Regions from separate parts of the Streptomyces sp. NPDC018693 genome, predicted to be linked through region 3. Evidence: riboswitches for the same ligand, from Rfam matches in the RefSeq annotation. Region 3 holds a riboswitch; each other region holds the start of a gene.
The links. Region 3 has a riboswitch for cyclic di-AMP ahead of ACH5AC_RS00815 (NlpC/P60 family protein). Riboswitches for the same ligand answer to the same signal wherever they lie in the genome.

Region 1 (9,847 bases), on a different contig from region 3:
GGCCGGCCGGCTGCAGGGCGAAGACGTCATCGGGGACATGGCCGTCTACGATCAGTGGCCCGGCTTCTTCGCCGCGCAGGCGACGGTGGTGCGGCTGTTCGGCGTGGACGCCGCCACCCAGTTCATGGCGTGGTGGCCGCTGTTCTCCAGCTTGCTGCTGCTGCTCCCGGTGGTGCTGATCTACCGCACGTTCACCGAGGACCGGCGGCTGATCTGGACCGCGGTCTGGGTGTTCTGCATCGCCAACTGGGTGGGGCAGGACTACTTCTCCCCGCAGTCCGTCGCCTTCGCCCTGCACCTCGGTGTGCTCGCCGTCGTCCTGCGGCGGTACGCAACCGGCAGAGCCACGGACGAGCGGCAGCGGCGGGCGGTGTGGACCGTGCTGCTCGTGCTGCTGCTCGTGGCGATCGTCATCTCGCACCAGCTGACCCCGGCCATGCTCATCATCTCGTTCGCCGCCCTCCTCGTCTCCCGCCGCTATCGGGACAAGGTCCCGCCGATCACCACCGTCGCGATCTTCCTCGCCTGGTGCGCGACCGCGGCCCTGCCCTTCCTGTCTGCGGCGATGCCGGAGCTGCTCCGATCGGTCGGCGACATCGGCGGGAACGTGGCCACCGGCTACGGGGCGACCCCGACCGGCACCGGCGCGGTGACCACGTCCTGGGTGGCCAGGCTGCTGTCGGCCTTCACGGTGCTGCTCGCGGCGGTCGGCGTCGTACGGCAGCCGGTGCTGCGCCATCGCGCCATGCCGCTGCTGCTGCTCGCGATCGCGCCGCTGCCGATGTTCGCGGCCAGCAGCTACGGCAGCGAGATGACCTTCCGGGTACTGCTGTTCATGCTGCCGGGCACCGCGTTCTTCGCCGCGGCCGCGCTGCTGCCCCAGGTGCGCACCCTCGCCGCGCTGGAGGCGGACGCCGAGGCCGCCGCCACGTCAGCCCCCCGCGACCCGACAGCCACCCGCCCCGACCCCGCGACCACCCGCCGCTTCATCTGGCTGCCCCTTCTCGCCCTCCTCGCCGGCACGCTCGCCTTCGTGCCCAGCTACTCCGGCAAGGACCGCATCAGCTACTTCCCGCCGGCCGAGGTGGGTCTCGTCCAGGGGCTCATCGACCGGGCCCCCGACGGCTCGCTCGTCGTCGCCGCCAACCGCAACTACCCGCTGGCCTTCGCCGACTACTGGCGTGTGGACCACTACTGGTTCCTCGACGACGCCCGTGAGCACGTCGACCGGATCGTCCGGGACCCGGCGGCCACCCTTGCCCGGGACATGTCGTCCGTGGAGTCGCCGGGCCGGGCCTATCTCCTGCTCAGCCAGGGCCAGTTCGCCAACGCGGAGATGAACGGTCTGCTCACCGAGGAACAGCTCGACCGCATCCAGCGGTCGGTCGCTCAGTCCCCGCTGTTCGAGCTGGTGGCCGAGAACAGCGCGGGATCCGTCTACACGCTGAAGCAGACGACGGAGACGGCGAGGCCGGCCGAACCCGAGGAGGCGGACCGATGAACCCGATGACCCCGCGGGAACTCGTGCTCCGCACGCTGCCCCCGCTCAGCGGCTGGCTCGCCCTCGCCTCGATCGCCCTGCCCGACGCCTCCCCGCCACGGGTCGCCGCGGTCGCCCTCTTCCTGGTGGCCGGGCCGGGCGCGGCTCTGGTCAGAATCTGCGGGCCGGCGCTCGGCGCGCGGCCCGCGGAAGGACCCGTCGAACGCAGGGACCCGGCCTTCGAACGCCGCTCCGACCAACTGGAGCGGCTGATGCTGACGGTCCTGTCGAGCGTGGCTGTCGTCCTGGTCGTCTCGACGGTCTACATCGCCACGCATGCCTTCAGCGCGCAGCGCGTGTTGCTGACACTCACGCTGCTGACCACCGTCGCCGCGTTCTGCCCGCGGCTGCGCGCCTCTCCGCCCAGGACAGCGAAGGGTACTGCTCTGTGAGGTTGTTTCATCCTCCACCACCACTGCGCGGCGGTCGGCGGCTGCTGGCCGCCGCCCTGGCCGTCTGCGCGGCGCTGATGGCCGTACTGGTGCTGCGGGACGGTTCCGGAGCGGATGGCTCCGCGGCCGGCGAGGGCCGGGCCGGTTCACGGTTCGCCCCGCAGGGCGGCCGGTGCAGCCCGACGGACCTGCTCGAACCCCCCTGCGGCGCGTGGTTCGGAGCCTTCGTCCCGCACAACCGGAACGACCTGGCGGACAAGGTCCGCCAGTACGAGCGGCGGGTCGGCCGCTCGCTCGACATCGTGTACACGTACCACGACATGTCCCTGGTCCAGGGGGGACGCGTGGAAGGCCAGCTGCTCACCGAGCAGGAGCAGCTCGTCGGTGAGGACCGTCTGCTGCTGCTGTCCTGGGAGAGCAAGTGGTGGGGCGGGACCGAGGCCCAGCAGCCCACCTGGAAGCAGATCGCCGCCGGCCGTCTCGACAGCTCCGTCATCGACGTACAGGCCACGCGGATCAAGGAGTACGGACAGCGCACCGGCCGGAAGGTCTTCCTCTCCTTCGACCTGGAGATGGACACCCGCACCCCGGCCAACGGCAGCCCCGCGGACTACGTCGACGCCTACCGGCACATCCATGACCGGTTCCGGACGCTGGGTGTCGACAACGTCGTCTGGACGTGGATCGTCACCGGCTACATCGGCCACGCCGACCTCATACGGCAGATGTACCCGGGGGACCGGTACGTCGACTGGATCGGCTACAACCAGTACAACTACTACCAGTGCCACCGCACCGGCTGGCTGTCCTTCGAGCAGACCCAGACCGCCACCCACGAGTGGATCCGCCGGAACATATCGGACGACAAGCCGCTGATGCTCTCCGAGTTCGGCACCGCCGACGACCCGTCGCGGCCCGAGCGGCAGGCGCAGTGGTACGCGGGCGTGCCGGCGGTGCTCAAGGACCTCGACGGGGTCAAGGCGGCCCTCCAGTGGAACTACCGCGACCCCGGACCGCACTGCGATCTGGCCGTCGCCAACGACCAGGCGTGGAAGAGCCTGCGCAAGGCGGTCTCCGACCCCTACCTCAACCAGCCGCTGGGGTAGGGAAGATCGCCACCCGGCGCGCCACCCGGCGCGTCACCCGGCGCGTCACCCGGCGAGTCACCCGTCGCGTCAGCCGGCGAACACGGGCCCCCGCACGACAGCGCGCGCCCGGCGGTACCACCGCCAGCCGACCGTCCTGGGACCGTCCCGGTACGGCGCGATCCGCGCCCCCCGTCCGGCCAGCCAGTTCCGGACGTCGGCGACGGTGTGGCTCTGCCGCACGATGAGCCGCGCGATGCGGTACCGCTCGTCGTGGTCCGAGCTGAGCGCGTGCCGGACGGCGGTCGCCGTGTCGTACCCGGCCGCGGCCGCCATCCGCCGCACCCGCCCGCTGTTGTAGCCGTGCGGATAGGCGAGATGGCGGATCGGGTGCCCCAGCGCGTCCTCCAACCGCGCACGTGAGTCGCGCAGTTCGTGTGAGAGGTCCTTCGCCGCGAGGGTGTCGAGCTGGGCGTGGGTGACGGTGTGACTGCCCACCTCCATGCCGCTCTGCTCCAGCAGCGCGGCCCGGTCCAGCGTCATCATCGGCGCGGGCGGCAGCAGGCTGCGCCCGCCCGGTGTGATGGCGCCGGTGGTGAGGTAGGCGGTCGCCGCCAGCGCCCGCTCGGCGAGCGCCTCGGCGGTCGGCCCGGGCAGGTCGGCGAAGCCGTCGTCGAAGGTGAGCAGCACGGGCCGGGCCGGCAGCGGCGCCCGCCCGGCCAGATGGTCGGCGAGCGCGCTGATGGTGACGGGCGTACGACCGCTGTCGACCACGGCGTCGAGCTGCGCCGCGAACTGCTTCGGCGACACCGTGAACTCGGCGATCCAGCCGGGCGGTTCCTCCATCACGGCGTGGTAGAGGAGGACCGGGATGCTGTCGAGCCCTGTTATGGCACCCAGGTCCGCCACTCTGTCCCCAGACACTCTCATCGCTGCTCCCGTCTCATGGCCCGCAGTGCCCGTCGCGCCCGCAGATAGCCCACAGGTCCGTACGCCATCCCGCGCCGCTGCAGTCGTGAGAGCCGCCGTGGCCAGGGATGGTTCCGTTCGTCGTGATCACCTGGTGCTCCCCCCGCCGAGTCCTCCCGTACCGCCGTCAGCGTCCGCGCGTACGCCAACCCCCGGGGCAGCCGCGCCAGGAACGCCGGCAGCAGAGCGGGCCGGTTCACCAGGATCGCGGTGAGGTAGGCGGTGAGGCCCGCGCCGTAGCCGTACGCCTGGGTCTCCAGGTCCCGCCAGGTCTCCCGGTGGTGGTGCCACACCAGCGCGTACGGCGTGTAGTGCAGCCGGTGCCCGGCCGCGAGGACGCGGACGAACCCGTACAGGTCGTCGCCGCCACGCGCGCGCGTACCGGCGCCGGTCGCGGGGTCGAAGCCGCCCACCGCGCGCAGTGCGCCGGTGCGGAAGGCCATGTTGGCGCCCGAGCCGAAACGTCCCGCCGTGAACGGGAACAGCGGCTCGTCGGCGGGCGGTTCGGCGGGGTCGTACGTCCGGGGCGCGAAACCCTTCGCGAAGCCGCCGTGGCTCTCCAGCAGCACCTGGGCGGGGGTGCGCAGCCGGGCCGGCAGGATCAGGCCGGTCGCGCAGCCGAGCCACGGGTCGGCGGCGAAGGGCGCGGTCAGTTCGGTGAGCCAGCGCGGGTCGGCGATCACGTCGTCGTCGGTGAACGCGACCACCTCGCCACGGGCCGCCCCGATGCCCGTGTTGTGGGCGATCGCGAGGCCCGGCAGCGGCTCGCACACGTACCGCACCCGCTCGGCGTACTTGCGCTCGACCAGGTCCCGGGTGGTGTCCGTGACGGGCGCGTTGTCGACGACGACGATCTCGAAGTCCGGGTGGTCCTGGGCGAGCATCGAGTCGAGCGCGTGAGCGAGCTGTCCGGCGCGCTCACGGGTGGCGATGACGACGGTGGCGTACGGCGGTGGCGGACCGGGGACGGCCGGGGCAGCGGGCGGGGAGGTTGCCCGGGAGCCGAGCCGATGGGCCGACGCCCCGAGCACCGCCGCCGGATCGCCGCCCTCCGGCACCCGCCCCAGCAGGGTGCCGATCGGCCGACCGGCCCGCCTGACCAGCAGGAACACCTCGCCGTGGGTCACCGGCGGGCTGCCCGGACCCGGTCGTACCACCCCGTCGTCGAGGTCGATCTCGGCGACCTGGACGGGACTGATGTCGAGGAACCGCTGGATCTCCTGCCGTGTGCGCGTCGTGCGGAACATGCGCTCCCCCCAGAATGACGTTTCGGTGTCAGGACCGCCGCAGCCGCCCCGTGCTCTTCAGCACCTGAGCGGCCGCCGCCGCGAGCCTCGGCCGGTTACGTACGAAGTGGTGGGCGCGGCGCGCGGGTTCGCGGCTGAGCCAGTACAGCCCGGCGCCGACCCCCGGCCTGGTCCACGCCCCCTCGTACACGGGCAGTTCGCCGGTCCTCAGCGAGTCCTTGTACTCGGCCGCGCCCCGCCCCAGGTCGAGCGTGCGGATGCCCTCGGCGGCGGCCGCCTCGGCCATCCGCAGATGCAGCACCAGCCCCGGCGAGTACCTGGAGAACTCCACGTCGTACGACGGGAACCAGCAGGCCAGGACGGTCGAGGAGCGCAGCCCGAAGTGGGCGGCGACCGGACGGTCACCGGCGTAGAGGACGGACAGCGTGCCGGTGCACTCCGGGGCGCGCGTCTCGGCGAGCCCGTGCACGAGCCGCGTGATCCACTCCTGCGCGAACCGGTCCCGGCGGCCGGTCCTGCGGTACTGCGCGGACTTCCACGCCATGAGCGTGCGCAGCGCGGCCGGGTCACGTTCGTCGAAGACGAACCGCACCTCGCCGACCTGGCGGCCCAGCCGGCGCTCCTTGGCGAGCGTCGTCTTCAGGAACTTCGGCGACTGGGCGCGCAGGACGGACTCGTAGGTGTCGTAGCCCTTCTCCACGTCGATGACGTACGCCGCGTACTCGGCGGCCGCGTGCGGCACGAACAGGCCCTGCTCCGCCTCCAGGTTGTCGAAGGCGAACGCCGACAGAGAGCAGGCCCGCATCAGTTCGGCGGCGTCGAGGCCGAGTCCGGGACTCAGCACCGCGCCCTGGGCGTCGGACACCCCGTAGGCGAGCGCCTGGCCCACGCCGAGCGGGCCGCGTTCATGGGGCAGGAAGCCGACCGGCTCACGCCCCTCGTAGACCACCGCGACCCGGGCCCGTGGCCGTACCCTGCCCGTCGCGTCGGTGAATTCCGGTTCCATGAACGGGTTGCGAGGAGCCGCGGACAGCGCCCGCAGCCCGCGCCACCGTTCCCTGTCCCCCGCGCCGAGTTCGCTCGGCCGCAGCACACGAATGCGCCCACTGTTCAACCTGACCCCCCGATCAAGTCCCCCCTGGACTCTTGGACGGTACCGCCCGACTCGGTGCGGGCGGTAGGTAGCGGAGCATGTTGTTGCCAACCGGTGCATTGGCCGTCAAGCGTCCATTACCCGGCGATGCGTGGGAAAGCGGCGATCCGGGGCGTGAGACGGCCGTCGGGTCCGGCGTGAAGTATCCGTATTCTCTGATCATGCCCGCACCCACCGCATATGCCGAGCGCTCCGCGTACGCCCTCATCGCCACCGACCTGGACGGAACGCTGCTGCGCGGCGACGACACCTTCTCCGACCGGTCGCTGCACGCGCTCGCCCGGGTCACCGAGGCCGGCGCCCGGCATCTGGTGGTGACCGGCAGGCCGGCGCCGCGGGTACGGCCGCTGCTGGAGAACCTGCGCAGCAGGGGGCTCGCGGTGTGCGGACAGGGCGCGCAGTTGTACGACGCCGGCGCGGACCGTCTGCTGTGGTCGGTCACCCTGGACCGGGAGCTGGCGGAGACCGCGCTCGGCAAGATCGAGGCCGAGGTCGGCCAGGTGTACGCGGCCGTCGACCAGGACGGCGTCGACGGGCTGACGCTGATCGAGCCCGGGTACCGGATGCCGCACCCGACGCTGCCCGCGCTGCGGGTCGCCCGCCGCGAGGACCTGTGGTGCGAGCCGATCAGCAAGGTGCTGCTGCGCCATCCGGAGCTGTCCGACGACGAGTTGGCGGCGACGGCGCGGGCGGCGGTGGGCTCGCTGGCCACGGTCACCATGTCGGGGCCGGGCACGGTGGAGCTCCAGCCGTGCGGGGTGACGAAGGCCACCGGACTGGCGCTGGCCGCCCGGCACCTGGGCATCGGGCCGGCCGACACGATCGCCTTCGGCGACATGCCCAACGACATCCCGATGTTCGACTGGGCGGCACACGGGGTGGCGATGGCCAACGCGCATCCCGAGCTGAAGGCGGTGGCCGACGAGGTGACTTCGTCGAACGAGGACGACGGGGTGGCCGTCGTCCTCGAACGGCTCTTTCCGTGAGGCGCTGTCCGGTACAGCGCCCAGTACGCCTAGTAGGCCCCGAAGACGTTGTCGATCGACCCGTAGCGGTGCTGGGCGTAGTGGCAGGCGGCGGTGATGTTCGCGACCGGGTCGTACGGGTCGTACGAGGTGCCGGCCACGTGGTACGCCGCGAAGGTCGGGTCGATGACCTGGAGCAGGCCCTTGGACGGGGTGCCCTTGGCCGCGTTGGAGTCCCACAGGTTGATGGCGTTCGGGTTGCCGGACGACTCGCGCATGATGTTGCGGTGGATGCCGTCGTAGCTGCCCGGAATGCCCTTCTCCGCCATGATCGCGAGGGATTCGCGGATCCAGCCGTCGAGGTTGTTCGGGTATCCGGCGACCGTCGTCGTCGAGGTGGGGGTGGCCGTGGCCGCGGACGCGGTGGTCGCGCCGACGAGCGGGAGGGCGAGTACGGCCACGCCGGTGCCGGCGAGGGCGAGGCGGCGGGCGAGGCGGCTCGGGCGGGTGGGCTTGCCGTATGCGGGCATGGTGATGTTCCTCTCCGGCGCCTGCGAGGTGAGCTGTCGGGTTCGGGCTGGGAGGTGCCCGGCCACGCCCGTACGGGCATGGCTTCACCCCAAGCCGGTCGGGCGTGTGCCCGGCGCGGCGTGTTACCTGGGTCCCCCGCTCCTGCCGTACGCGAGTGGTTCGTCGATGGGTGGGTGTCAGGCGGCGGCAGGATTCGGCGTCCGCCCGACTCGGCGGGAACGTATGCGAGGGCACATGTCCGAAACAAGTGGCGAATTCACAGAACGCCCTGTTGACCTCGCGGCGAGGCATATGGGGCGCTTGATCCTTTGCGTTCGCCAAGGCTCAACTCGCCTGCGGGGCAGGGGAGACGGGCGCCCGGGGCGCGGTCGGGCGGTCGGGCCGAGTGAGAGATGTCACCGCCCTTTGCAATGCGTGGCAAATCGGGCAATAGCGGCTAATTCTTCATTGGTTGGCTAATGGATACTTTCCGGTAAGTCGATAAATGTCCCTTCCGTTCCCTTGGCGTTCCCTTCACGTGAGGCGGTGGGGTCTGATGGTGATCGAAACGTGACCGGATACGCTGACTTGAGTGATGGCAGCGACCTATCGACAAACCGTGTAATCGCCGGTAGACGCCAGCAGACAGGAGATCCCTCGTGACCGTCGTCGGGCCGTTCGGGCTGAGCGTGCGGGACCAGGCCCTCGAAGCCGATGTCCAGGCTGGATTGGCGGCTGTCGAGGAGGGCCTGCTCGAAGCCACCAAGAGTGAGGTGCCCTTCATCACGGAGGCCGCGCAGCACCTGGTGCGGGCCGGCGGCAAACGGTTCCGGCCGCTGCTGGTGATGCTCGCCGCGCAGTTCGGCGACCCTTACGCGCCGGGTGTGGTGCCGTCGGCCGTCGTGGTGGAGCTCACGCATCTCGCCACGCTCTACCACGACGACGTCATGGACGAGGCCGAGGTGCGCCGCGGGGTCGACAGCGCGAACACCCGCTGGGGCAACTCCGTCGCCGTCCTCACGGGTGACTTCCTCTTCGCCCGCGCCTCGCAGATCCTCGCCGACCTCGGGCCGGAGGCGGTACGCGTCCAGGCGCTCGCGTTCGAACGGCTCGTCACCGGACAGATCCTGGAGACGGCCGGCCCGACCGACGGGCGCGACCCCGTCGATCACTACCTCGATGTGCTCGGCGGCAAGACCGGCTCGCTGGTCGCGGTGTCCTGCCGGTTCGGGGCGATGATGTCCGGGGCCGACGAGACCGTGGTCGATGTGCTGACCCAGTACGGAGAGCGCCTCGGGGTCGCCTTCCAGTTGGCCGACGACGTGCTGGACATCGCCTCCGACTCGCACGAGTCCGGGAAGACGCCGGGCACCGATCTGCGCGAGGGCATCCCCACGCTGCCCGTACTGCGGCTGCGGGAGCGGGCGGCACGGCTCGGGCTGCCGGAGGACATCGCGCTGTGCGAACTGCTGGACTCCGACCTCAGTGACGACGTACGGCACGCCGAGGCGCTGGCCGCGCTGCGGGCGCACCCGGCGCTGGAGCAGGCGCGGCGGGACACCGTGCGGTACGCGAAGGAGGCGCGGGCGGCGCTTGCCCCGCTGCCGGAGTGCGACGCGAAGGTGGCGCTGGTCGAGCTGTGCGACGCGGTGGTGCATCGCGCGGGCTGACACCCCCGGCTCCGGATCATCCCCTACGGGTCGCCTCCACCTCCAAGTCACCGATGTCATACCGAAGTCGTACATTGAGTTGAGTCCGCGGGCTGACGTCTCCCACGGGCGGTTTTGGTCTGATGGTGAGTACGGAAACCACCGCTCCTCACCGATTCGGGTGAATGGCGCCGCCGACTACGGAGGTTAGGCACACATGGCACCGTACGAATCCGACGACACCACCACCGCGCGGCGCAAGGTCGCGCGGTACGTCGTCCCCGTCACCGTCGTGGGTGTCGCGGCCGCGACCATCGGTCTCGTCCCGGCGCTCGCC
Region 2 (9,847 bases), on a different contig from region 3:
TCCCGGACGCCGACCAGGACCGGCCGGTGCTGTTCAACTCGTGGGAGGCCACCACCTTCGACATCTCCGAGGAGCAGCAGGCGGCCCTCGCCCGGCGGGCGGCGGCGATCGGCGTCGAGCTGTTCGTCGTCGACGACGGCTGGTTCGGTGCGCGCACCAGCGACCGCGCCGGACTCGGCGACTGGACCCCCAACCCCGATCGCTTCCCCTCCGGGCTCAAGCCGCTCGCCGACTACGTGCACGCGCTCGGGATGCGGTTCGGCATCTGGGTCGAGCCCGAGATGGTCAACCCGGACAGCGACCTGTACCGGGCACACCCCGACTGGGTGCAGTACCAACCGGGACGAAAGCGGACGGAATTTCGCAATCAGCTCGTGCTGAACCTCGCGCGCGAGGATGTGCGGGAGTATCTGTGGGAGCAGCTCCACGGTCTTCTCTCCAGCGCGCCCGTCGACTATGTGAAGTGGGACTTCAACCGCTGCTTCACCGACGCCGGATGGCCGGGCGACCCGTACCCGCAGCGCCTCTGGGTGGACCATGTGCGCGCCCTCTACGCCCTGCTGGACCGGCTGCGCGAGGCCCACCCGGGCGTCGCCTTCGAGTCCTGCTCGGGCGGCGGCGGGCGCATCGACCTCGGCGTCCTGAGCCGTACGGACCAGGTGTGGACCTCCGACAACACCGACCCGCTGGACCGGCTCACCATCCAGCACGGCTTCAGTCAGGTCCATCCCGCGCGCGTGATGGCCGCCTGGGTCACCGACAGCCCCAACACCCAGCTCAACGGCCGGGTCAGCTCGCTGCGCTTCCGCTTCGTCAGCGCGATGGCCGGGGTGCTCGGCGTCGGCGGCGACCTCGCCGAGTGGAGCGAGGAGGAGCTCGCCGAGGCCGGCGAGTGGGTCGCCCTCTACAAGGAGATCCGGCCTCTCGTCCAGCGCGGCGACCTCTACCGGCTGCGGCCCCCGGAGGGCGGGCTGAGTGCCGTGCAGTACGTCCGCGGCGACGAGTCCGTCGTCCTGGCCTGGCTCCAGGCCCAGCGGTACGGCGAACCCGTACCGGCGGTGCGGCTGCGCGGGCTCGACCCGACAGCGTCGTACGAATGCCTTGAAACGGGCGAAACGCATCGAGGGGCGCTGCTGCTGCACCATGGGCTGGATGCCGGGCTGCGTGGCGACCTGGATGCGACGGTTCTCCGGCTGCGTCGTATCTGAGCGTTCTGTCCGAATTGCAGCCTTCGTTCCAACTCGCTCTGGAATGGGGAGAGCTGGAGCAGCGTCACGTGAGCATCGTCATATCCGTGACCGAGCGTTGTCCGTCATGTTCACGTAATCGAGCCTCCTTTCAAGGGGATTTGGTGAAACGGCAGGTTCTTTGATGCACGCAGGGTGACTGGGAATTCTCACAGGGGATCACGAGAAAAGCGGGGCCCGTGCAACCTCTGCTTGTTTCCGTGCGTCTTGGTCGCTTACGTTCGCCACCAATCCGGACGGACGCCCAATCCTGCCGCCGACCGGAGCCCCACACACTCACCCGTGACGGCAGGAGCGGGGGACCCACAGGTATCACCGCCTGTTCCGGTCTCCGGAACGGCTAGGGGTAAAGCCGCGTCCCCGGACGCGGCCGGGCATCTCCAGCCCGCACCCGACAGCTCACCTCGCAGGCGCCGGAGAGGAATTCGCCATGCCCGCGAAGGGTAAGCACCGCCGCTCGAAGACCCCGCGCTTCGCCCGCTCGATCGCCGTCGCCGGATCCGGTGGCGTCGCGCTCGCTCTCCCGCTGCTGGGTGCCACCGGCGCCCACGCCGCCCCGGCCCAGTCCGTTTCGGCCCAGTCCGTTTCGCAAAAGGCCGTGCAGTCCGCCCCGGTGACGCAGAAGGCCGAAAAGGCGAGCGCCGAGAAGAAGAGCACGGAAAAGAAGGCCGCCGCGACGATCTACACGGTCCGCCCCGGCGACTATCTCTCGAAGATCGCCGACGAGCAGAACGTCAGTGGTGGCTGGCAGCGGCTCTACCGCGACAACCGCGCGGCCATCGGCGGCGACCCGTCACTGATCCACCCCGGCCTCAAGCTGTCGATCGGCAAGAAGGCCGCGTCGACGGGCACCACAAAGAAGTCGTCGTCCTCGAACTCCTCGAACTCCTCGAAGTCGTCGAAGTCGTCGGCGAAGTCCACGACGCCGAAGACGCAGAAGTCCACGACGCAGAAGTCGACGCCGTCGAAGTCCACGACGTCGAACTCCTCCTCGTCCGCGACGACGTCGGCCGGTACGCAGACCGCCGCGACCGGCTACACCGCGCCCGTCTCCGCCGGCGTGGGCACCGCCTACCGCGTCGCCGGCAGCATGTGGTCCAGCGGCTACCACACCGGTGTCGACTTCGTCGTCCCGACCGGCACCTCCCTCAAGGCCGTCGGCGCCGGCACGGTCGTCTCCGCCGGCTGGGGCGGCGCGTACGGCAACCAGGTCGTCATCAGGCTCGCCGACGGCTACTACGCGCAGTACGCCCACCTGTCCGCGCTGTCCGTCTCGGCCGGCCAGAGCGTGAGCGCCGGCCAGCAGATCGGCCTCTCGGGTTCGACCGGCAACTCCACCGGTCCGCACCTGCACTTCGAGATCCGCACCACCCCGGACTACGGCTCGGACGTCGACCCGGTCGCCTACCTCCGCTCGCACGGGGTCTCCGTCGGCTGACCGCCCGCACACCGCCGAAGGCCGGACCCCCATCCCCTGGGTCCGGCCTTCGGCCGTTGTCCCCGTATCCGGGTATCCGGGTATCCGGGTATCCGGTCTTCACGTATTCCCGGGTTGACGGACTCTTGGGGAGTGGCTTATCTCACCGTCCGTCAACCCTTGCCTACGGTCGCGTAGGTCACAATCCGCAGTGAATCATGAACCGCTGTGGCAGACGATTCGAAGAGTGACAGCAGATCAGTGATCGGGTCGTACGTGGCGGTGGGGGACAGCTTCACCGAGGGCGTCGGCGACCCCGGCCCCGACGGGGCGTTCGTCGGCTGGGCCGACCGGCTCGCGGTCCTGCTCGCCGACCGGCGGCCCGAGGGCGACTTCAACTACACCAACCTCGCCGTGCGCGGGAAGCTGCTCGACCAGATCATGGCCGACCAGCTGCCGCGGGCGGTCGAACTCGCGCCGGACCTGGTGTCGTTCTGCGCGGGCGGCAACGACATCCTCCGTCCGGGCACCGACCCCGACGAGGTCGCCGAGCGGTTCGAGCGCGCGATCGCGGCGCTGACCGAGACGGCCGGCACGGTGCTGGTGACCACCGGCTTCGACACCCGGGGCGTCCCCGTGCTCAAGCACCTGCGCGGCAAGATCGCCACCTACAACGGGCATGTGCGCGCCATCGCCGACCGGTACGGCTGCCCGGTGCTCGACCTGTGGTCCCTGAAATCCGTGCAGGACCGCAGGGCCTGGGACGACGACCGGCTGCACCTCTCGCCCGAGGGGCACACGCGTGTGGCGCTGCGCGCCGGGCAGGCGCTGGGCCTGGAGGTGCCGGCCGACCCGGAGCAGCCCTGGCCGCCGCTTCCGCCGCGCGGCACCCTGGACGTGCGCAAGGACGACGTCCACTGGGCGCGGGAGTACCTGGTGCCGTGGATCGGCCGCCGGCTGCGCGGCGAGTCCTCCGGCGACCATGTCAGCGCCAAGGGCACGTTGTCCCCTGACGACATCAGGATGCGGATCGAGGCGGTGGCCTGAGGCGCGGGCCCCGGTGGCTCCCCCACTGAGGTGAGCGCACGGGAGCGGTACGCGGGCGCGGCCCCGCCCGGACGCCGGGACGACGGCACACCGTCCCCCGGCACACGACGAGGCCCGCCCGCGTCTCGCTCACCCGAGCCGGGACACGAGGCGAAGCCCCGGAGAAAGACGCGCGGGGAACCGCGCGCCGGGCCCCCACCGGCCGGTGGACGCAACACCGCCCGGGAACGCCACCGGCGGCCCACACCCCGAGGGACTGTCAGTCGGACGGACCATAATGGAACGCCTAACGACTCCACCTGGAGGTAGCGTGGCCGGTTTCCGTTCCCTGAGCCCCGGGCTCCGTTCCCTGCAGCCCGAGGCGTTCGGCGCGGAGCCGAGCGGTGAGCGGCTCGCACGTATCCGCAGATCGCCCCACTTCAAGGACGGGGTGTTCCAGAACCCCGGCGGCCCCGCCCGCACCCGCCCCTCGGGTGCGGCGGGCGAATTCGCCAAGACCCTGTTCGACAAGGAATCGCGCGCACGCCGCGCCCCCACGGGCACGATCCCCGTGCACGCCACCACCCTCGCCGACCTCGCCAAGCCGCCCGCCACCGGCCTGCGCCTGACCTGGATGGGCCACTCCAGCGTGCTCGCGGAGATAGACGGGCAGCGGGTGCTGTTCGACCCCGTCTGGGGGCAGCGCTGCTCGCCCTTCGCCTTCGCGGGCCCCAAGCGGCTGCACCCGGTCCCGCTGCCGCTGGCCGCCCTCGGCCCGGTCGACGTCGTCGTGATCTCCCACGACCACTACGACCACCTCGACCTGCCCACGATCAAGGCGCTGGCCGGCACGGACACCCTGTTCGCCGTCCCGCTGGGTGTCGGCGCCCATCTGGAGCACTGGGGCGTGTCCGAGAGCCGGCTGCGCGAGCTGGACTGGCACGAGGCGACGCGGGTCGGCGGCCTCACCCTCACCGCGACCCCGGCCCGCCACTTCTGCGGCCGCGGCCTGCGCAACACACAGCACACGCTGTGGGCGTCCTGGGCCGTCGCCGGCGAGGAGCACCGCGTCTACCACAGCGGTGACACCGGCTACTTCGAGGGCTTCAAGGACATCGGCGCCGCCCACGGCCCCTTCGACGCCACGATGATCCAGCTCGGCGCGTACAGCGAGTTCTGGCCGGACATCCACATGACCCCCGAGGAGGCCCTGCGCGCCCATCTCGACCTGCAGGGCGGTGGCCCCGGCGGTGTGCTGCTGCCGATCCACTGGGCCACCTTCAATCTGGCGACCCACCCCTGGGCCGAGCCCGGCGAGTGGACGCTGGCCGCGGCCGCCGCGGTCGGACAGAAGGTCGCCGCCCCTGTCCCGGGCCGGTCCTTCGAGCCCGCCGGGGATCTCCCCGCGCACCCCTGGTGGCGCGACGTGTCCCGGCCGCTGAACCGCGAGTGGCCCGTTCCGAAGATCACCCGTGAGGCGTCTCGTGACGACCTCGACCTGGTGAGCGAGGGCTGACCACGAGCCGGAGGCTCTCTCCGGCTGCGCTCCGACGGGCCAGAGGTACTGTGGTTCTGCCGGTCGGGAAATGTTCCGGCGGACCGGCACCCTCACTGCCCTCGGTTCCAGTGTGGTGCGCGCGTGATCGTCACCCTCACCCCCAATCCGAGCCTGGACTGCACCCTGGAGGTCCCGGATCTGCGGCCCGGCTCGGTCATCCGTGCCACCGGCAGCCGACTCGATCCGGGAGGCAAGGGGGTCAATGTCTCCCGGGCGCTGGCTGCCAACGGTCACCGGACGGTGGCCGTCCTGCCCTGCGGCGGATCCGAGGGCGAGCGGCTCGGTGAACTCCTCGCCTCCGAAGGCGTCGAGGTGGTCACCGTACCGATCGCCGACAGGGTCCGGGTCAACATCAGCGTCGTGGAGCCCGACGGCACCGTCACCAAGCTCAACGCGGCCGGCCCACAGCTCTCCGCCGCCGAGATCGACGCGCTCGCCGCAGCCACCCGTGCCGCCGCCCAGGGCGTCCGGTGGGTGGCTCTCGCCGGCAATCTGCCACCCGGCGCCCCCGTCGACCTCTACGCGCACCTGGTGTCCCTGCTGCGCCGCAGCGGGGTTTCGCGGATCGCCGTCGACTCCAGCGGCGCCGCCTTCACCGCCGCCCTCACAGCCGGTCCGGATCTGGTCAAGCCCAACCGGGGTGAACTCGCGGAGGCCGCCGGGATACCGGTGACCACGCTCGGCGAGGCACTGACCGCGGCCAACGTGCTGCGCGCTCGCGGTGCCCGGACGGTGCTGGCCAGCCTCGGTCCCGACGGTGCCCTGCTGGTCGACGACTCCGCGGTGCTGCACGCGGAGCAGCGCGTCGCCGAACCGCGCAGCTCCGTCGGCGCCGGCGACGCTCTCCTCGCGGGATACCTGGCGGCGCCCGCCGGGGGACCCGCCGCCCTCGCGGAGGCCCTGGCCTGGGGCGCCGCCGCGGTGTCGCAGCCCGGCAGCGGGATGCCAGGACAGTGGGACCTGGACCGGTCGGCTGTCGTCGTGCACACACACCTCGATCCCGGACGCCCGATCTCCGAACGGAACTGACGCGATGCCCGACCTCATCACCCAGGATTTCGTGGATCTGGACCTGCGGGCCACGGACCGTCACGAGGCGGTCCGCTCCCTCGCCGCCCGGCTCACCGCCGAAGGCCGCGTCACGGACCTCGACGGGTTCCTCGCCGACGTACGGGCCAGGGAGGAGGAGATGCCCACCGGCCTCGAAGGCGGCATCGGAATCCCGCACGCCCGCTCCGTCCATGTCACCCGGCCCACACTCGCCTTCGGGCGCAGCGCCGACGGCGTCGACTTCGGTGCCGCGGACGGCCCGGCGGACCTGGTCTTCCTGATCGCCGCGCCGGCCGGCGGCCACGCCGAACACCTGGACATCCTGGCGTCGCTCGCCCGCCGCCTGGTGCACGCGTCCTTCACCGGGGCCCTGCGCCATGCCGTGGACGCGCGGGCGGTCGTCGATCTCATCAACCAGGAGGTGGGCGGACGATGAGGATCGTCGCCGTCACGGCCTGTCCGACCGGCATCGCCCACACCTACATGGCCGCCGAGGCCCTGGAGCAGGCCGCCGGCGACGCCGGGCACCACATCGTGGTGGAGACGCAGGGCGCCGCCGGTGCGGTCCGGCTGACCGCCGCGCAGATCGCGGCGGCCGACGCGGTGATCCTCGCGGCCGACACCGAGATCCAGGACCGCGAGCGGTTCGCGGGCAAACCCGTCGTGGCCGCCCCGGTGCAACGGGCCATCAACCATCCGGGCGAACTCGTCTCCCGGGCCGAGCAGGCCGCGCGGGCGACGGCCCGGACGGACGCGACGGCCACGGGGGAAGGCACCGGTCCGGGCGCCGCCGACGAGGCCCGAGGAGCCGCGGGCGGCGAGGCCGACCGGTCCGCCGAGGCCCGTGAAGCCGCGGCCGGCGGCCCCGCGCGGGGCGCGCCCCCGGAGCAGGCCAAGGTCCACCCGGCGACCCGGTTGCGGCAGTGGCTGATGACCGGGGTCAGCTACATGATTCCGTTCGTCGCCGCGGGCGGCATCCTGATCGCGCTCGCCTTCATGATCGGCGGCGCCGAGGTCGCCGCGAAGGTCGACGGCGGCACCTGGCAGGGGCAGACCTACCAGGCCGTGACCGACCTGTCCGAGCTGCTCGACCGGGCCGGTTACGCGGGTGTGCTGTTCAAGATCGGCACCACGGCCTTCGCCATGCTGGTGCCGATCCTCGCGGGCTTCATCGCCTACGCCATCGCCGACCGGCCGGGCCTGGTACCCGGCGTCGTCTCCGGCCTGCTGGCCGTCGAGATCGGCGCGGGCTTCCTCGGCGGCCTGGCCGGCGGTCTGCTCGCCGGTGCGGTGGTGACGGCGCTGCGCAGGATTCCCGTGCCGCGGGCGGTCGCGGGCGTCATGACCGTGGTCGGGATTCCGCTGGTGTCCACGCTGGTGATGGGCCTGCTGATGATCATCGTCATCGGGGAGCCGATCGCCGCCGCGCAGCGCGGCCTCACCGACTGGCTGGACGGTCTGACCGGGGCCAACGAGATCCTGCTGGGCGCTCTGCTCGGCCTGATGATGGCCTTCGACATGGGCGGTCCGGTCAACAAGGTCGCGTACACCTTCGGCGTGGCCGGCCTGGCCAGCGGCGATCTGCAGGTGATGGCCGCCGTCATGGCAGCCGGCATGGTGCCTCCGCTCGCCCTCGCCCTGGCCACGGTCGTACGGCCGGCGCGCTTCACCGACAGCGAGCGCAAGGCGGGGGAGGCCGCCTGGCTGCTCGGTGCCTCGTTCATCACGGAGGGCGCCATCCCGTTCGCGGCGGCCGACCCGCTGCGGGTCATCCCGTCGATCATGGCCGGGAGCGCGGTCACCGGTGCCCTGTCCATGGCCGTGGACGCCACCTCGCGCGCCCCGCACGGCGGGCTGTGGGTCATCGGCCTGATCGGGAGGCCCGGCCTGTACCTGGCGGCCATCGCGGCGGGCGTACTGGTGGGCGCCGCCTGTGTGCTGATCGCCAAGCACCTCGCACGCCCCGTACCCGAAGGGCCGGCGGCTCTGCCCGCGACCCCCGGCCGGTGACCTGGCCCGGAGGGGCTGTCCGGCTGCCCGGGTTCCACGGCGGGACGGACGGAGTATCGTGAAAAAACGGACGTGCCCCGCAGGCCGGAGCCCTTCGGCCCGACATGCCGGCAGACCGGGGGCCCAGGGCGGCGGCCACGCTCCGGCCCCCGATCGAGCAGAGCCTTCGGGGTTCTTCCTCCAGGAGAGGAGATCTCCGTGACGGACTTCTGGGGCGCCGACGGTGTGGCCCGAGACCGGGAGCGGTTCCTGAGGGGCGAGTCGGCCGTCACCGGCCTGCGGGCCCCGATCCTGAACTCATGGCGGCGCTGTGCCGTCATGGGACTGTCGCCGGACCGGATCGCACCTCCCTACCAGGCGGACGCCGACCTGGAGAACCGTCTTGCCCGGGCGGCGGCGCCGGTGCTGCAGCGGCTGGAAACCGAGCTGGCGGGTGCGCGCGTGGCCGTCGTCCTCGCCGACCGGCACGGCGTGATCCTGCGCTGCCGCTCCGGTGAGAGGGCGCTGTACCGGCACCTGGAGGCGGTCCGGCTCGCACCGGGCTTCACCTACACCGAGGAGTACGTCGGCACCCACGGCATCGCCACGGCCCTGGAGGAGCGGCAGGACTTCCATGTCTTCGGCGCCGAACACTTCGCCGCCTGTCTGCGGCCCTTCGTGTCGGCGGGCGCCGTCGTCCGCGACGCCCTCAGCGGAAGCCTCGAAGGCGTGATCGGCCTCACCTGCCTGTGCGGCGACGCGGATACGGACATGGCGGCCCGGGTCCGTCAGGCGGCCGACGCCGTCGGGCTACGGCTGCTGGAGGACCGCAGGGTCCGGGAGCAGGCTCTGCTCCAGGAGGCCCTTCAGGTCGAGCGCCGACAGGACGTCCCTCTGCCCGCGTCCTCTCTCTCCGCTCTCACCGACAGCGACCGGAACGTCCTGCGGGAGAAGGCCACCGAGCTGATCTCCGCGGCCGGCGGCACCACCGTGCAGGTGTCGCTGTCCGGGGGCCGCACGGCCGCGCTCGTCTGCCGTCCCGTGGCGGGGACCTCGGGCGAGGAGGGCGTGGTGGTCAAGCTGAGCCTCGTCGGGGACGCGGGCGGCACACCGCAGGTGATGGTTCCGGCTCCCTCCTCCGAGCAGCCGTTGGTTGCAGCCCCGCCGGATGAGCCGCCAGGAGAGCCGGGACCCGCCGACGGCGCGGCGACCGCGGCCCCCGACGAGTGGCTGCTGGCCGTAGGTCACCCGGAGCTGGGGCAGCTCGCGATGGCCGCACGGGAGCGCCTTGAACTGCTGTACGACGCGAGCATCCGCATCGGTACCACACTGGACGTGGCACGCACCGCGGAGGAGCTGGCCGAGGTGGTCGTTCCCCGGTTCGCCGACATCGTCACGGTCGATCTGCTGGAACCCGTGCTGCGCGGCGAGGAAGCGGTCGCCCGGGACGCGCCCCTGCAGCGGGCGGCGCTCGGTGCCCACCTCGCCGAACCACCGTTCCCCCCGGTGGGCAAGCGGATCAGCTTCGCCTCGTCCGCGCCGCAGGCCCGGTGCTTCGCC
Region 3 (9,847 bases):
GCTGCTGTCGGCCCTGCCGGAGTCGGCCCTGGCCGCCCGGATGGCGGCACGCGCCGCGACCTGCGTGGCCATCGACCGCACGGGGGCCGCACCGGCGATCGTCGTGGAGGCGCCGCACGCGTGCGACGCGGGCATGGAGCGCGACGGGGTGGTGCCCAAGCCTCCGGCCGGGCGGGGCGAACGGTCGTGGTGGCTGGGCCAGTTGGTGGAAGCGGCCCCGCTGGCCACCTGGCCGGCGCGCCTGGGCGGCCGTACGCCGGAGCAGATCGTGGCGCTCCCGGTGGCCGACGACTGGCTGCCCGAACTGCACGCGGCGTGGTGCAGGGCCGCCGTACGGCAGCGGGACGCGGCCTGGTCGCGGGCGCTGCTCGGCGCGCCGTCGGCGCCCGAGGCGGGCGGGCCGGGCGCGGTGTCGCTGGCCGAGCGGGCGAAGCTGCTGGGCACCCTGCCCACCGGCGAACGGGCCGGGTGGGTCGCCGGTTTCATCGCGACGCACGGCCTGTCGGAGGCGTTCCAGCTGCTCGGGGTGTGCGCGGTGCCGTGGGCCGCGCCGCTCGGGCGGGCCGTGGTGGACGCGCTGAACATCGCGCGGGACGCGGGCAGTTACCCGTGGAGCTTCAGCGGGGTCATGGGTCTGGCCGAGCGCTGTCTGGACCCGTCGGAGGCGAGCCGGCTGGACGCCCTGCTCGCCGTACCGGACGAGCCGGAGGACGCCTCGCCCGGTGCCGGTGGCTACTGGGCGGAGGCGTTCCAGAGACTGGTGACGACGCTGCGGCTGAGAGCGGTCATGCAGGCGGAGCTGACCGGCCTCGGGGACGCGGGGAACTGCGGGAGCGACGCACCGGAGCCCGCACCATGACGGTGGCGGAATCTCAGCCCGAGACGGCGGTCTGCCGCACGTTGGCCCGGACCCAGTCCACGATCGACTGCGTGGTCGCCCCGGGCGTGAAGATCTCGGCGACGCCCTTCTCCTTCAGCGGCGGGATGTCCGCCTCCGGGATGATCCCGCCGCCGAAGACGAGGATGTCCGCCGCGTCCCGCTCCTTGAGGAGTTCGATCACCGCGGCAAAGAGCGTGTTGTGCGCCCCGGACAGGATGGACAGGCCGATCGCGTCGGCGTCCTCCTGGATCGCCGTGTCGACGATCTGCTCGGGGGTCTGGTGAAGGCCCGTGTAGATGACCTCCATACCGGCGTCGCGCAGCGCCCGCGCGATCACCTTGGCCCCGCGATCGTGGCCGTCGAGCCCCGGCTTGGCCACCACCACGCGGATCGGACCGGCTGCCACACCCATCACTGCCTCCATGAAGCGACTACATCCATCCGTACCGGATCCTGCTGAATCCATGCACACCGAGTCGTACCGACGGACACCCCGCACCACACCGGGCGGGGAAGTGAACGAACGTTATCGCCAGCATCCCGCACCCGGCAGTTTCACGGTGGAGACCGAGGGGGAAATCACACGGTGGGACACGTTCACCGCGCGTCGCTCCCCTTCCTGGCAGGGGAGCGACGCGCAACGGGAGCCGCGAAGAGGTCGTCGCACCACCGCGCCGCAGGCCGCGCGCCGCGGTGGTGCGACGCATCGGCGCAGGCACGACGGATGCGCCTGGCGCGCCCCGTCGGCCTCTCCGTCCGCGGCCTCCCACGAGGGCACACGGGGGACGGCGGCGTCCTGCCGTGTGCCGACAGGAGGTCGGCCATGAGGATCACCCGGGCCTTCGAGCCCTTTCTTCCGCTGTGTGAGCGCATCCTGCCGGGCAGGCTGACGGGACTCTCCATGACCCTCCTGAAGGCGACCGCCCTGGAACTGATGATCCTCGCGGGCCATCTCGTCCTCTATCCGTCGGGCATCACCCAGGAGCGGCGGACGCCGCCCGCGCTGCCCGCGGAGGACGGCGGCGAGGAGCCGGCGGCGCTGCCGACGCAGGGCCCGCCCCCGGTGGTCCTGCTCCACGGCTTCATCGACAACCGCTCCGTCTTCGTCCTGCTGCGCCGCAGCCTCGCCCAGCACGGCAGGCACCAGGTGGAGTCACTCAACTACTCCCCGCTGACCTGCGACATCCGCACGGCGGCCGAGCTGCTGGGCCGCCACATAGAGGGCATCTGCGCCCGCACGGGCAGCCGGCAGGTCGACATCGTCGGGCACAGCCTCGGCGGGCTGATCGCCCGCTACTACGTGCAGCGGCTGGGCGGCGACGTCCGGGTGCGGACGCTGGTCACGCTGGGCACCCCGCACTCCGGCACCCGGGTGGCGCCGCTGGCCGACGCGCATCCCATCGTGCGCCAGATGCGCCCCGGTTCTGCGGTGATCGAGGAGCTGAAGCGGCCCGCGCCCGGCTGCCGCACGCGGTTCGTCAGCTTCTGGAGCGACCTCGACCACATCATGGACCCGCTGGAGGCGGCGTGTGTGGACCACCCGGACCTGCGGGCACTGAACGTCCGGGTGACCGGAATCGGCCATCTCGCCCTCCCCGTGCACCCCGCGGTCGCGACCGGTATCCGGCAGGCCCTGGATGACACGGAAGCCATGGCGGCCGACCTGGACGGCGCGGCACAGGCGCAGGCGCACACAGGCGGTCTGACGGTCGCCTGACCCACCCAACTTCGAACAGCATTCGAAAATAGAACCAAAGTCGTGCCCGCAGTCCCCCGAAACACGGCCGATTGCCCGTTTCCCCCGGCCACGAAACCCGCCGAAGATTGTCGTGCCCGCGTACCGCCGGGTACAGTCACCGCACTGCTCTGGCAGCCCCTGTTGTCGAGGCGAAAGAGAAGTTGGTGAACGACCGTCACCCGTCGGGGACCATGACCACCCCGGCTCCGGCTTCCGAAGCCGACTCGGCGCCCTACGCGTCGTACGGCACCCAGGAAGCCCAGTACGACGGCTTCACCTCGTACGACACGGGCTACGACACCAGCGCCTACCCCACGGCGGGCGCCGACACCGGCGCCTATCCGACCGGCACCTACGACGCCGGCGGGTACGACACCACCCAGTGGTCGACGGGCAGTCATCACACCCTGAACTACGACCCGTACGCGGCCCAGCACCACGCCGCCTATGACACGGGTGCCTACGACGCAACCGCCTGGTCCGCCGACTACCAGCAGCTGCCGACGATCCCGCAACAGGCGACGGCGCCCGACAGCAGCGGCCAGTGGGACGCGAGCGCATGGCTCCAGCCCGACCAGTCCGGCACCCCGGCCGACCAGACCCAGCAGTGGGAATGGGGCACGCAGTCCTTCGACACCGGCGCCTACGACGCCACACAGTGGAACACCGACGGTGATCCCACGCCGGGCGCCGACGCGTACGAGCAGTCCGGCGAACCGTTCGGCCGGCAGTCGCCCGACACCTTCGAGCAGACCGACGGCGAGTTGGCCGCCACCGGCGAGCTGCCCGTCGTGGAGGAGCTGCCCCCGCTCGACGGGCCGGACGGGCAGCTGCCCACCGTGTCACTCCTCGACGAGCAGGAGGAGGCGACCCCGGCGCCGGCCACGCGCGCGGCCTCCCGCAGTGGAAGCCGCTCCCGGCGCCGTACGCCCGCGAAACGTTCCGCGCTGCTGACCGTGGCCGTGCCCTCGGCGTGTGTGATGGGCGTCGCCGGTATCGCCGCCGCCTCGGTGGGCACCCTCACCGGCGACGACAAGGACACCAACACCACCGCCTCGGACGCGCAGCCGGTGAAACCCACCGCCGCCGCCAACGACAAGCTGGACACTCAGCTGCTGGGTGCGCGGGAAGGCGCCAGCGACTTCCGCGACCGGGTCAGCCGCGAGCAGGAACGCATCGACCTCAAGGCGCAGCAGGAGCTGGAGAAGAAGAAGGCGGCGGCGGAGGCGGCCCGCAAGGAGCGGCTGCGCCCGAAGTACGCCCTCCCGGTCGCCCGTCAGGGCCTCAGCGCCTACTACGGCCAGTCCGGCGTCAACTGGATGTCCATGCACACCGGCATCGACTTCCCGGTCTCCTACGGCAGCACGGTGATGGCCGCGACCGACGGCGTCGTACGGACGCAGTGGAACAGCGCCTACGGCAACATGATGATCGTGACGGCGAAGGACGGCACGGAGACCTGGTACTGCCACCTCTCCAGCTACCGCGTCCCCTCCGGTACGAAGGTGAAGGCCGGCGATCCGATCGCGTACTCGGGGAACTCCGGCAACTCGACCGGCCCGCACCTGCACTTCGAGGTGCGGTTGCCCGGCGGTTCGACGATAGACCCGCTGTCCTGGCTGCGCAGCCACGGTCTGGACCCGACGTAGACACGACGACGTACAACACCGACGACGTGCAAACGCCGCCTGGGATGGGATGAGCCCCCGCTGCCTTCAGCGGGGGCTCACCTGTGTCAGAGCTTCTCCACCGGCGCGTACCGCAGCAGCAGCCGCTTCGGCTTGGCGTCGCCGAAGTCGATCGTCGCCTCCGCGTTCCCGCCCGTGCCCTTCACCGCGACGACCGTGCCCAGGCCGAACTGGTCATGGGTGACGCGGTCGCCGACGGCCAGGGCGACCACCGGCTTCTCGCCGGTGCGGCGCGTGGCGAAGCCGGACGCGCCCGACGCCGAGGAGCGGGAGCGCGACGACGACAGCGAGGCCGCCACGCCCGCGGTCGGCGGCGCCAGGGTGGCACCGGTGCGCTTCCAGTCCACATGCGTGGGCGGGATCTCCTCCAGGAATCGGGAGGGCGGGTTGTACGACGGCTGCCCCCAGGCGCTGCGCACCGCCGAACGGGTGAGGTACAGCCGCTCACGCGCACGCGTGATGCCGACGTAGGCCAGGCGGCGTTCCTCCTCCAGCTCCTTGGTCTGACCGAGGGCGCGCATGTGCGGGAAGACGCCGTCCTCCATGCCGGTGAGGAAGACCACCGGGAACTCCAGGCCCTTGGCGGTGTGCAGAGTCATCAGGGTGATGACACCGGAGCCGTCCTCGTCCTCGTCGGGGATCTGGTCGGAGTCGGCGACCAGGGCGACCTGTTCCAGGAAGTCGGCCAGCGTGCTCTGCTCACCCTCCCCGCGCTCCTGCTCGAACTCCAGGGCCACGGCGGCCAGCTCCTGGAGGTTCTCGATGCGGGTCTCGTCCTGCGGGTCGGTGGACGCCTGCAGCTCGGCGAGGTAGCCGGTGCGCTCCAGCACGGCCTCGAGAACCGTCGCCGGGCCGGCGCCCGACTCGACGACCGTGCGCAGCTCCTCCATGAGCGCGTTGAACCGCTTGACCGCGTTGGTGGACCGCGCGGCCATGCCGTACGCCTCGTCGACGCGCTTGAGTGCCTGCGGGAAGCTGATCTTCTCGCGCTGGCTCAGTGCGTCGATCATCGCTTCGGCGCGCTCGCCGATGCCGCGCTTGGGCACGTTGAGGATGCGGCGCAGCGGGACGGAGTCCTCCGGGTTGGCGAGCACCCGCAGGTAGGCCAGGACGTCCCGGACCTCCTTGCGCTCGTAGAAGCGGACGCCACCGACGACCTTGTAGGGCAGACCGACGCGGATGAAGACCTCTTCGAAGACACGGGACTGGGCGTTGGTGCGGTAGAAGACGGCGACGTCGCCGGCCTTCGTCTCGCCCGCGTCGACCAGGCGGTCTATCTCGTCGGCGACGAACTGCGCCTCGTCGTGCTCGGTGTCGGCGACATAGCCGGTGATGCGCGCGCCCGCGCCCGCGTTGGTCCACAGGTTCTTGGGGCGGCGGGACTCGTTGCGCTCGATGACCGCGTTGGCGGCGGAGAGGATCGTCTGGGTGGAGCGGTAGTTCTGCTCCAGCAGGATCGTCGTCGCGTCCGGGTAGTCCTCCTCGAACTGGAGGATGTTGCGGATGGTCGCGCCGCGGAAGGCGTAGATCGACTGGTCGGCGTCGCCCACGACGCACAGCTCGGCGGGCGGGACGTCGTACTCGCTGGGGGGTACGTCGACGGGGTGCTCGCTGGTGCCGACGAGTTCGCGCACGAGCGCGTACTGGGCGTGGTTGGTGTCCTGGTACTCGTCGACCAGGACGTGCCGGAATCGGCGGCGGTAGTGCTCGGCGACGTCCGGGAAGGCGCGCAGCAGGTTGACCGTCGTCATGATCAGGTCGTCGAAGTCGAGCGCGTTGGCCTCGCGGAGGCGGGACTGGTACAGCGCGTACGCCTGGGCGAGGGTCTTCTCGAAGCCGTCGGACGCCTGGGCGGCGAAGTCCTCCTCGTCGATCAGTTCGTTCTTCAGGTTGCTGATCTTGGCGCTGAAGGACTTGGGCGGGAAGCGCTTGGGGTCGAGGTCCAGGTCGCGGCAGACCAGGGCCATCAGGCGCTTGGAGTCGGTGGCGTCGTAGATCGAGAACGACGAGGTGAAGCCGAGCTTCTTGCTCTCGCGGCGCAGGATGCGCACGCACGCGCTGTGGAACGTCATGACCCACATCGCGTTCGCACGCGGGCCGACGAGCTGCTCGACGCGCTCCTTCATCTCACCCGCGGCCTTGTTGGTGAAGGTGATCGCGAGGATCTGGCCGGGGTGCACATTCCGGTCGGCGAGCAGATGGGCGATGCGGTGGGTGAGCACACGGGTCTTGCCCGAGCCGGCGCCGGCGACGATGAGCAGTGGGGTGCCGGAGTGCACGACGGCGGCGCGCTGGTTCTCGTTGAGCCCCTCGACCAGGGCGGCGGCGTCCAGGGCGGGGCGCGGGGCGCCGTCGCGATAGTAGGCGTCCCGGTCCGGGGGCACGTCGAACTTCCCGCCGAACAGATCGTCCGGAATCGGCTCCGGAGCGTGATCGTCCTCGGGCGGCGGCGGGGGCTCCTCCCCGTGCCCGCGGGGGGCCTGGAGGTCCGCCAGGAAGCTGTCGTCAAAGAGGCTGCTCATCGCTCTCCGAGTCTAGGGCTCCCCACTGACAACCGGCCGCCGTCCCGGGAACATCCCGGGATCCGGGCGAGGATCCGTGGGTGAGGCTCCTCACCTCACCCTGAGGGGCACCGCTGTCACCGTCCGGAGCCGCCCGAAAAAGGTCACGGAAATGTATCGGGCATATCACCCATCAACCTTCACAGGGGCCACACGAGTTGGCTACCGTGCCGGGCAGGCCGTACGACACCCACCGGCGAACGTCGCCGGGCCGCGCGGCCTCCGCCGAGTCCGGCGCGCCCCCTCGCGGCAGCCGGAGCCGGGGACCCACCGACCTTGGGGTGAATCGGCACGACTCCCCTGCGGGGACGAGCCGTAGGGCAACCCTTCCGAACCATCCGCCCGAACCCGACAGCTAACTCGGTAGGCGGAACATGGAAGGAGTCGCCTCCCTTGGCGTCGCAGCACCGCAAGCCGCGCTTCGGCGGCACGCGCGTGGCCGGGATACGCACCCCCGCCCTCGCCACCGCCGCTCTGACCTCCGTGGCCCTGCTCTCCCAGACGGCGAACGCCGCACCCTCCGACGACGACAGGCCCAGCCTGGAGGAGGTCGAGAAGAAGGTCGACGATCTCTACCGCCAGGCGGAGTCGGCGACAGAGAAGTACAACGCCGCCAAGGAGAAGACGGCCAAGCAGCGCAAGCAGGTCGACAGCCTCCTGGACGACGTCGCCCAGCGCACCCAGCGGCTCAACCAGGCGCGGGAGAAGCTGGGGTCCTTCGCCGCCGCCCAGTACCGCACCGGCGCCGTCGTGCCCGACACGGCGACCTTCCTGCTCGCGGAGTCCGCACAGGACTACTTCGACACGGCGCAGCTGATGAGCCGTCTGACCGACCGCCAGAAGAGCGCGGTCGACGACTACTTCACCGAGCAGTCGGAGACGATGAAGAAGCGCCAGGAGGCCACCCAGAGCCTCCAGGCCCTCACCGAGACCCAGAACGAGCTCAAGACCGCCAAAGCCACCGTCCAGAAGAAGCTCAGCGACGCGCGCGTGCTGCTGGCGGAGTTGACGGCGGAGGAGAAGGCCCGGCTGGCCGAGATCGAGCGCCAGAAGCAGGAGGAGGCCGCCCGCAAGGCCGCCGAGCTGGCCAAGCGGCAGGCGGAGGAACAGGCGGCCCGCGAGGCGGCGGCCCAGGAAGCGGCCCAGCAGGAGAGCAGCACATCGACCTCCTCAGGCTCTACCTCTACCTCTACCTCTACCTCTGCCTCGGACTCCACCTCCACCGGCTCCACGTCCACCGACTCCTCGTACGCCACCAAGGCCGAGAAGGCCCTCGCCTTCGCCCGCGCCCAGATCGGCAAGCCGTACGTCTGGGGAGCCACCGGCCCCGACTCCTACGACTGCTCCGGCCTCACCCAGGCCGCCTGGAAGGCCGCCGGCGTCACCCTGCCCCGCACCACCTGGGACCAGGTCAACGCCGGCACCACGGTCTCCCTCTCCAACGCCCAGCCCGGTGACCTCGTCTTCTTCTACGACGACATCAGCCACGTCGGCCTCTACATCGGCAACGGCATGATGATCCACGCCCCCAAGCCGGGCGCGTACGTCCGCGAGGAGTCGATCTACTACGACGGCGAGTCATCGATCCACAGCGTCGTCCGCCCGGCGTAACCGGGCACGCACGTACGCGCGCGTGCGGTGGCTTGTGCGCCGCACGCGCGCGGATCAGCTGCGGCGGTACGGGCGCGGCCCGGTCAGGTCCACAGCACGGCGATGAAGATGTTCGCCGTGGTCAGTAGCCCGACCAGGCCGAACAACCGCTTGTCCACCTTCTCCTCGTCGCGCTGGACGTACACCAGCCCGAGGATCACGATCAGCAGCGCCAGCTTCACGCCGATCTTGACGTTGTTGACGTGTCCGTATTCCGACTGGTTGAGGCCGACCAGGACAACGCCGGTGATCAGCATGGTGGCCGCGCCGTGCAGCATCGCGGGGACGAAGCGGGCGGTGCCCTCGCCCATCGCCTTCATCTGGGTGAGGAAGCCGCCGAGGAGCGCGCCGATGCCGATGATGTGCAGGCCGACGAAGAGATGGATGAGTACGTCCATGAGGCCGGATGCTAATCAGCCGGGTGGGTCTCCTCCGACACCGGCCCACCCTTGTGTGAGCCCGCACATAGGCACCCCCTAGCAGCCCGCCGTTCCCAGCAGCCCCGCATTCCCCGCTTCGGTCAGCGCGTCGCGCCAAGTCGTCACCCTCGACACGCCACCGTGATCACATGCGGCCACGGTGCGGTCCACTCATGTCATTTCCACACATCGCGTTACCAAGCCGACATCACCGGGCCTAGCGTCCTGCCCCAGGTGACCGGCTCCCCACCGCCGCCCGGGCCAGGGGCGGCAGCCGGACGCCACCGCCGAGGGTCCGGCGGCGCCCCACTCCCCCCGTGCGGGGCGTCGCCGGACACATCGACACTCCTCGTACCGAGGCGGTCGTACGAAAGGACGTGCAGTCCCACGTGGCAGCGCACCGCAAGTCCCGACAGCGCTCGCTCAGCGGCAATACGGCCCGTACCGCGGCGACCTTCGCCCTCGCGGGCGCGGCGACCGCGACCGCCTTCGACGGCACCGGGCACGCCGCGCCGGCCCCGACCCCCGCGCAGGTCAAGGCCAAGGTGGACCAGCTGTACCAGGAGGCGGAGGCCGCCACCGAGAAGTACAACGGCGCCAAGGAGAAGGCACAGCAGGCCGAGCAGCGCCTCAAGACACTGCGGGACGAGGCGGCGCGCAAGGAGCATCGGCTCAACTCGGCTCGGGAGGCGCTGGGTTCCATGGCGGCGGCGCAGTACCGCGCCGGCGGGCTCGACCCGGCCATGCAGCTGGCGCTCTCCGACAACCCCGACCGCTACCTCGACGGCGCCGCCTTCGCCGAACGCGCCAACGACCGGCAGTCCGCCGCCGTCGCCCGCGTACGCGAGGAGCTGCGGGAGATCGAGCAGTTGCGCGGCGCCGCCCGTATCGAGCTGGACTCGCTCCGGTCG

Region 1: another riboswitch for cyclic di-AMP. It lies ahead of ACH5AC_RS29925 (transglycosylase SLT domain-containing protein); the one in region 3 lies ahead of ACH5AC_RS00815 (NlpC/P60 family protein).
Region 2: another riboswitch for cyclic di-AMP. It lies ahead of ACH5AC_RS32750 (peptidoglycan DD-metalloendopeptidase family protein); the one in region 3 lies ahead of ACH5AC_RS00815 (NlpC/P60 family protein).

What each region holds. Positions count from the first base shown of each region.
Region 1 covers NZ_JBIRZZ010000014.1:93,963-103,809, forward strand. Annotated here, with positions in the region: gene ACH5AC_RS29890 (glycosyltransferase) at 1-1,501, shown strand, start outside; gene ACH5AC_RS29895 (hypothetical protein) at 1,498-1,932, shown strand; gene ACH5AC_RS29900 (glycosyl hydrolase) at 1,929-3,038, shown strand; gene ACH5AC_RS29905 (polysaccharide deacetylase family protein) at 3,108-3,863, opposite strand; gene ACH5AC_RS29910 (glycosyltransferase) at 3,944-5,233, opposite strand; gene ACH5AC_RS29915 (GNAT family N-acetyltransferase) at 5,262-6,326, opposite strand; gene ACH5AC_RS29920 (HAD family hydrolase) at 6,548-7,372, shown strand; gene ACH5AC_RS29925 (transglycosylase SLT domain-containing protein) at 7,402-7,881, opposite strand; cyclic di-AMP (ydaO/yuaA leader) riboswitch at 7,885-8,057, opposite strand; gene ACH5AC_RS29930 (polyprenyl synthetase family protein) at 8,521-9,531, shown strand; gene ACH5AC_RS29935 (outer membrane lipoprotein carrier protein LolA) at 9,728-9,847, shown strand, end outside.
Region 2 covers NZ_JBIRZZ010000018.1:51,974-61,820, forward strand. Annotated here, with positions in the region: gene ACH5AC_RS32745 (alpha-galactosidase) at 1-1,208, shown strand, start outside; cyclic di-AMP (ydaO/yuaA leader) riboswitch at 1,515-1,673, shown strand; gene ACH5AC_RS32750 (peptidoglycan DD-metalloendopeptidase family protein) at 1,678-2,685, shown strand; gene ACH5AC_RS32755 (SGNH/GDSL hydrolase family protein) at 2,926-3,711, shown strand; gene ACH5AC_RS32760 (MBL fold metallo-hydrolase) at 4,022-5,206, shown strand; gene ACH5AC_RS32765 (1-phosphofructokinase family hexose kinase) at 5,330-6,277, shown strand; partial or broken gene ACH5AC_RS32770 (fructose-specific PTS transporter subunit EIIC) at 6,282-8,308, shown strand; gene ACH5AC_RS32775 (SpoIIE family protein phosphatase) at 8,507-9,847, shown strand, end outside.
Region 3 covers NZ_JBIRZZ010000001.1:160,420-170,266, reverse strand. Annotated here, with positions in the region: gene ACH5AC_RS00840 (DUF5691 domain-containing protein) at 1-859, shown strand, start outside; gene ACH5AC_RS00835 (cobalamin B12-binding domain-containing protein) at 873-1,292, opposite strand; gene ACH5AC_RS00830 (esterase/lipase family protein) at 1,704-2,597, shown strand; gene ACH5AC_RS00825 (M23 family metallopeptidase) at 2,783-4,267, shown strand; gene pcrA (DNA helicase PcrA) at 4,354-6,828, opposite strand; cyclic di-AMP (ydaO/yuaA leader) riboswitch at 7,081-7,252, shown strand; gene ACH5AC_RS00815 (NlpC/P60 family protein) at 7,261-8,478, shown strand; gene ACH5AC_RS00810 (hypothetical protein) at 8,562-8,915, opposite strand; gene ACH5AC_RS00805 (NlpC/P60 family protein) at 9,326-9,847, shown strand, end outside.